2 regions of the Sphingobium sp. KKT206 genome follow, and region 2 is predicted to be linked to the other one. Evidence: riboswitches for the same ligand, from Rfam matches in the RefSeq annotation. Region 2 holds a riboswitch; the other holds the start of a gene.
What was found. Region 2 has a riboswitch for thiamine pyrophosphate ahead of ACZ2HM_RS17985 (TonB-dependent receptor). Riboswitches for the same ligand answer to the same signal wherever they lie in the genome.

Region 1: linked by a shared signal. The riboswitch ahead of thiC (phosphomethylpyrimidine synthase ThiC) and the one ahead of ACZ2HM_RS17985 (TonB-dependent receptor) in region 2 are both predicted to bind thiamine pyrophosphate.

What each region holds. Positions count from the first base shown of each region.
Region 1 is NZ_CM145764.1:3,026,618-3,030,030, reverse strand. Features, by position in the region: gene thiC (phosphomethylpyrimidine synthase ThiC) at 1-1,887, opposite strand, end outside; TPP riboswitch at 1,932-2,041, opposite strand; gene ACZ2HM_RS14675 (hypothetical protein) at 2,078-2,359, shown strand; gene ACZ2HM_RS14670 (transglutaminase family protein) at 2,423-3,413, shown strand, end outside.
Region 2 is NZ_CM145765.1:6,277-9,689, forward strand. Features, by position in the region: gene ACZ2HM_RS17975 (ThuA domain-containing protein) at 1-657, shown strand, start outside; gene ACZ2HM_RS17980 (IS30 family transposase) at 775-1,779, shown strand; TPP riboswitch at 1,970-2,097, shown strand; gene ACZ2HM_RS17985 (TonB-dependent receptor) at 2,089-3,413, shown strand, end outside.

The DNA.
Region 1 (3,413 bases), on a different replicon from region 2:
CGTTTCCCTGAACACCTTGCTCATTTCTGCCATGCCCTGTTCGGCGGAGGCTGCGTCCAGGGGCGCGCGCGCTCCACCATTTGGCTTCGCCAAATGGTTCCCCTCCCCGTGCCGGGGAGGATTGGCGGCGATGAAGGCGTCGGCTTCCTGATTCTGCTTCGCGGCGAAATCGCGGACTTCCTGCGTGATCTTCATCGAGCAGAATTTGGGGCCGCACATCGAGCAGAAATGGGCGCTTTTCGCGCCCTCTGCGGGGAGCGTCTGGTCGTGATATTGTTCCGCCGTGTCGGGGTCGAGCGACAGGTTGAACTGGTCGCGCCAGCGGAATTCGAACCGCGCGCGGCTCAGCGCATCGTCGCGCACCTTCGCCGCCGGATGCCCCTTGGCCAGATCAGCAGCGTGGGCGGCGAGCTTGTAGGTCACCACGCCGACCTTCACGTCGTCGCGGTCGGGCAGGCCCAGATGCTCCTTGGGCGTGACATAGCAAAGCATCGCCGTGCCATACCAGCCGATCATAGCCGCGCCGATCCCTGAGGTGATATGGTCGTAGCCCGGCGCGATGTCGGTGGTGAGCGGCCCCAGCGTATAGAAAGGCGCTTCGCCGCAGGCTTCGAGCTGCTTTTCCACATTCTGCTTGATCTTGTGCATCGGCACATGGCCCGGCCCCTCGATCATCACCTGCACATCCTGTTCCCAGGCGCGCTTGGTCAGTTCGCCCAGCGTATAGAGTTCGGCAAATTGCGCCTCGTCATTGGCGTCAGCAATCGAACCGGGGCGCAGGCCATCGCCCAGCGAATAGGCGATGTCATAGGCCTTCATGATCTCGCTAATCTCGTCGAACCGCTCGTAGAGGAAGCTTTCGCGATGATGGGCGAGGCACCATTTCGCCATGATGGAGCCGCCACGCGACACGATGCCGGTGACGCGCTTGGCGGTCATCGGGATATAGGGCAGCCGCACGCCGGCATGGATGGTGAAATAGTCGACGCCCTGTTCCGCCTGCTCGATCAGCGTGTCGCGGAAAATCTCCCAGGTCAGATCCTCGGCGACGCCGCCGACCTTTTCGAGCGCCTGATAGATGGGCACGGTGCCGATCGGCACGGGCGAGTTGCGGATGATCCATTCGCGCGTGTCGTGGATGTTGCGGCCCGTGGACAGGTCCATCACCGTGTCCGCGCCCCAGCGGATCGACCAGACCAGCTTGTCGACTTCGGCGGCGACGTCGGATGCGACCGCGCTGTTGCCGATATTGGCGTTGATCTTGACCAGGAAATTGCGGCCGATCGCCATCGGTTCGGATTCGGGATGGTTGATGTTGCTGGGGATGATCGCCCGGCCGCGCGCCACTTCGTCACGGACGAATTCGGGCGTCACATAATCGGGGATTTCCGCGCCCCAATCCTGCCCGTCGCGGACATATTCGGCCAGCCGCGCCCGGCCCAGATTCTCGCGCTCCGCCACATATTCCATTTCCGGCGTGATGATGCCGCGCCGGGCATAGTGCATCTGGCTGACATTCGCGCCCGCCTTGGCACGCAACGGGCGACGCGCGCCCAGCGGAAATTGCGCGACGCCGCCGCTACGATCCGGCCCTTTCAGCCCATTATCTTCCGGCCGCACCTCCCGCGCGTCATATGCCTCCACATCGCCCCGCCCAACGATCCAGTCGTGACGCAGCGTCGGCAGGCCCGCGCGAATGTCGATCTGCGCGGTCGGATCGGTATAGGGGCCGGACGTGTCGTAAACCCGCACGGGCGCCTCGCCGCTGCCCGGCTCCAGCGTGATTTCGCGCATCGCGACCTTCAGCGGCCCGACATGGATCTTGCGCGATCCCCGGATGGGACCAGTGGTGACGCCGATTTCGGTGCGGGCGGGAACATCTGCCATTATCGTCTCTCCTTCATGGGCGAAGAGAGCGACGGCGGGCGGTGTGACGGCGCGCTGACCCTCCCTACGCCGGTGTTAGCCGGATCAGGTTCAACGGGTCGCAGCCACATAGCTGCCTCTCAACCGTCTGCGGACGGTCCCCCGGGGATGCTGGACAGGGTAATCCGTTCGCGGCATGAGTCCAGCGCTTATGTCTCATCATCCCGCCCCCGATCTGTCGACCAAGGAAGGCCGCAAGGCGTGGCGGCATGAATATCGCATGGTCGCGGTGCGCCCGCGCCGTTGGGGACTATGGCTGCTGACCGCCGGATTTCTGCTGCTGCTCGCGCCGTCGGCCTTTGGCCTGCACAGCATCATGGGCTGGTCGCCCAGCCTGATCGGCATGGCGCTGATGCTGGTGGCGACGCCGCTGCTGATCGCGGGGGCGGTGCTGCGGCGGCGCTATCGGCGCGGGCGGCTGGGCACTCCCTAGAATCTGCACGCCCCGCGCGATTGGCTGTTGCATTGCAGCAGGGGGTAGCGTTTGATCGCGACCATGCTCAAAGCCGCACTCCACCACCTCACCGCCTATCGTTATAATCGCCCGATCCGCCTGGGGCCGCAGGTCATCCGCCTGCGCCCCGCGCCGCATAGCCGGACCAAAGTCCCCAATTATGCGCTGAAGATCGAACCGGCGAACCATTTCCTGAACTGGCAGCAGGATCCGCACGGCAACTGGCTGGCGCGCGTGGTGTTTCCCGATCCGGTCGACCATTTCCGCATCCAGGTCGATCTGCTCGCGGACCTCGACATCATCAATCCGTTCGATTTCTTCGTCGAGCCTTATGCGGAGACTTACCCCTTCGCCTATGACGATCAGCTGAAGACCGACCTCGCCGCCTATTTCGACATCGAACCGCAAGGGCCGATGTTCGACGCGATGGTGGCGCAATATGATGGATTTCAAAGCCGGACGGTCGATTTCCTGGTCGAGGTGAACCGCCGCCTGCAACAGCAGGTCGGCTATGTCATTCGCATGGAAGCGGGCGTGCAGACGCCGGAAGAGACGCTGGAGATCGGCACGGGATCGTGCCGCGATTCGGCCTGGCTGCTGGTGCAATTGCTGCGCCGGCTGGGCTTTGCCGCGCGTTTCGTGTCGGGCTATTCGATCCAGCTGGTCGCCGATGTCGAGCCGATCGAAGGGCCGAAGGGCGTGACGCAGGACGTCGTCGACCTCCATGCCTGGGCGGAGGCCTATGTGCCCGGCGCAGGCTGGGTGGCGCTGGACGCGACCAGCGGCATGTTCGCGGGCGAAGGCCATATTCCGCTCTGCGCGACGCCGCACTACAAGTCCGCCGCACCGATCAGCGGCATGGCCGAACCCGCCGAAGTCGATTTCGAGTTCGCGATGAACGTGTCGCGCATTGCCGAAGCCGTGCGGATCACCAAGCCGTTCACCGACAGCCGCTGGGACGCGGTGATGGCGCTCGGCGCACAAGTCGATGCCGACCTGAAGCGCCAAGATGTGCGCCTGACCACCGGGGGCG
Region 2 (3,413 bases):
GGGCCGTCGGTCGAAGCGGCAAAGGCTGCCTTTCTGGCCATGGCACAGCGTGAAGGCTGGGCGATCGTCGTGACCGACAAGGGCGGTGCGATGAATCCCGCGACCCTGGCGCAGTTCGATGTCGTCATCTGGAACAACGTCAGCGGAGACGTATTGACCCTGTCCCAGCGCAAGGCCTTTCGCGACTATGTCGAGGGCGGCGGCGGTTTCGTAGGGGTGCATGGATCGGCCGGCGATCCGGCGACGTTTTGGGACTGGTATGTCGATACGCTGATCGGCGCGCGCTTTGCCGGGCATCCGATGGAACCGCAATTTCAGGATGCGCGGGTCGTGGTCGAAAATACAAGTCATCCTGTCAATCAGGGTCTGCCCAAGGCGTGGGTCATGAATGACGAATGGTATTCCTTCAAAAGCAATCCGCGTGGGACCGGGGCGACGATCATCGCGACGTTGGACGAAGGCAGCTACAAGCCCGGCGAACCGTTGACGATGGGTGATCATCCCATTGCCTGGACGCGCTGTATTGGCAAAGGGCGCATGTCGTACAGCGCTATTGGCCATCGCCCGGAAACCTACGTTGACGTGCATCATGTACGGTTGTTGGAAAATGCGGTGCGGTGGGCGGGCGATCGACGGGCGACGTGTCAGCCTGAATAGAAAGGCGCTTTAACATAATATATATTATCGATTATTTTGCGATGTTCGGGTGGATTCTAGATCGAAGTGCGAAATCCTAGGATTTATAGGGGTTTGATCCCCTTTCCAGGAAGGCACATGATGAACGGCTACCAGCATCTGGGTTTGGATGAGCGGCGACAGATCTATCAACTGGCTGCAACCGGGCGGTCCGTGCATCAGATAGCAGCGTCGCTGCAGCGACATCGTTCGACCATCTATCGCGAGCTCAAACGTAATCAGCATCTCGATGACGAGCCGGTGTTTCGTGGCTATTTTCCAACGGCCGCACAAACGATGGCGGACAGGCGCCGGGTGCGTGGCGGCAAAATCGCCCGAAAGCCCGAGCTTGCCGCCTATATCGCCGACCGCTTGTCAGCAGCCTGGTCGCCGGAGCAGATTGCGGGATACCTTCGACGCCATCGCGGTAATCGTGAAGCCGTCTGTCACGAGACCATCTACCAGTTCGTCTATGGGCCGGACGGACGAAGCCAGGGCCTGTGGCGCCTTCTGCCTGTTGCCCGTCGATCTCGACGGCAGCGCTATGCGCGCAAGCCCCGCGGTCTGCATATCCCTTTGGCCAACACCATTGGCAAACGCCCTTCCGAAATCGGTAATCGCAGCAGCTTTGGTCATTGGGAAGGCGACCTGATGATCTTCAGGTTGGAATATGGCAAAGCCAACCTCACCTCGCTGGTCGAGCGCCGCAGCCGGTTTACTATCCTCGCCCGCAATCCCAGTCGGCATTCCGCCGGCGTCATGTCGGGAATCCAGCACCACTTGCACATGCTGCCCCCTTCCCTGCGTCAGAGCATCACCTTTGACCGGGGAACGGAATTTGCTGCCTTTGTGACACTCCAGAAGAAACTCGCGATGACGAGCTATTTCTGCCTGCCATCGGCACCCTGGCAAAAGGGCAGCGTGGAAAACAGCAACGGTCGCATACGGCGCTTCCTGCCGTCTGACACGGACCTGGCGTTGCTATCGGATAAGGAAATCCAGGCCGTTGCTGATCGCATCAACAGCACCCCTCGCAAGTGCCTGAACTATCGCACCCCGCATGACGTTCTGGGAGAGCAAATCACCCTCCTCAACGCTCGGTAGATTTGCCATCCAGGGTGGGGCTCGCCCCACCCTGGATGAAATGCTACGCATCCCATGGATGTCGCGCTTCAAATCGAAACCGCCTCGTTTGCGGCTTTTCGATGGATCTAGCCGCAGCATAAACCATCCGTCCCCTCACAATCACGGAAGCGTTTGACGTTCGCACATTCTGCGCATAGTCGCAGGCACATATTCACCCACGGGGTGTCCTGGCGCTGTCAGGGCTGAGACGCGGATCGGGCGCAAGGGGTGCCTAGTCCGCAAACCCGCGAACCTGATCCGGCTCATACCGGCGGAGGAATAGGGACTATGCGTCGTTACGCCATCATCTCGTTTACCTGTCTGTCCACCCTACCCTTCGCATTCGCATTTTCCAATGCGGCGCGGGCGGCCGAAGGGAGCGAGGCGGATCGCATCATCGTCACGGCGCGGGGGCGCGAGGAAGCGGAGATCGGTGTGCCCGATACGGTGATCGTCTATGGTCCCGCCGCTATTGCCGCGCGCAAGATGACGACGATCGATGATTTCATCGCGGCGACGCCGGGCATCTTCATCATCAATGATCAGGATCCAGGTACGAATTTGATATCGGTACGCGGCGTATCGACCAATCGCAGCCAGTCGCCTTCTATCGCTTATATCGTTGATGGTTTGGCGCTGGCCGATTCCGAACTCTTCACCCTGCGGACCTATGATGTCGCGCGGGTCGAGATATTGAAGGGACCGCAGGGCGCGCTGTTCGGGCGCTCGGCATCGGGCGGCGCGATTGCGGTGGCAACGAATGAGCCAGGCCCGGATTGGGGCGGCGAGGCAGCGGTCGGGATCGGCAACGGGCTTAGCTGGACTGCCGATGGCGTGGTCAATGCGCCCCTGTCCGACCGGGTGCAGGTGCGATTGGCGGGTTCCTATCGCAACAGCGAGGGGTTCATCCGCAACAGCTTCCTCGACAAGAAGGTCGATGGCCAGATCAGCCGCAATCTGCGGTTAAAAGCAACAGTGGCGCTGAGCGAAACCGCAATGCTCAAGCTGCGCGCGAGTTGGGCTGACGAGGAGGGCGGCGCGGCCTATATCTCGTCGGGTAATGTGACCGGCCTCTATGGCGGACGGCTTGCAGGCAAAGCGCTGACCGATCCGTTCGGCGATTTCGAGGGGCGTTCGGACCGAAATTATTGGGGCATTCAAGCGACTTATGAGAAACTGCTGGGCGATGCCCTGAGCTTGAGCTGGACCGGCGGCTATGACGAATATCATAAGGATTTTGTCGAGGAACTGGATTTCCGCAACGACACGCCAATCACGCTGGGCGGCATTCCGCTCTTCCCAGATGGTATCCAGCCTATCTCTCAACCCGTTGATATTCTGGCATGGACCAGCGAATTGCGGCTCACGTCGATGACCGATGGCCCGCTACGTTGGCATATCGGGCTGTTTTTCCAGCGGCTGGAGCGCGACCGGACCGACGATTTCGGGCCTTTGCTGTTCGGCGCGGAAGCGTTACGCGCGGAGACACGCTCGAACCAGATCGGTGTCTTCGCTCAGGCGAGCTACGACATTGCGCCGCAGGTCGAACTGACCGCCGCGCTGCGCTACGACCGCGATCGGCGCAAGGAAGATACGGTCGGCTCGACAAGCGG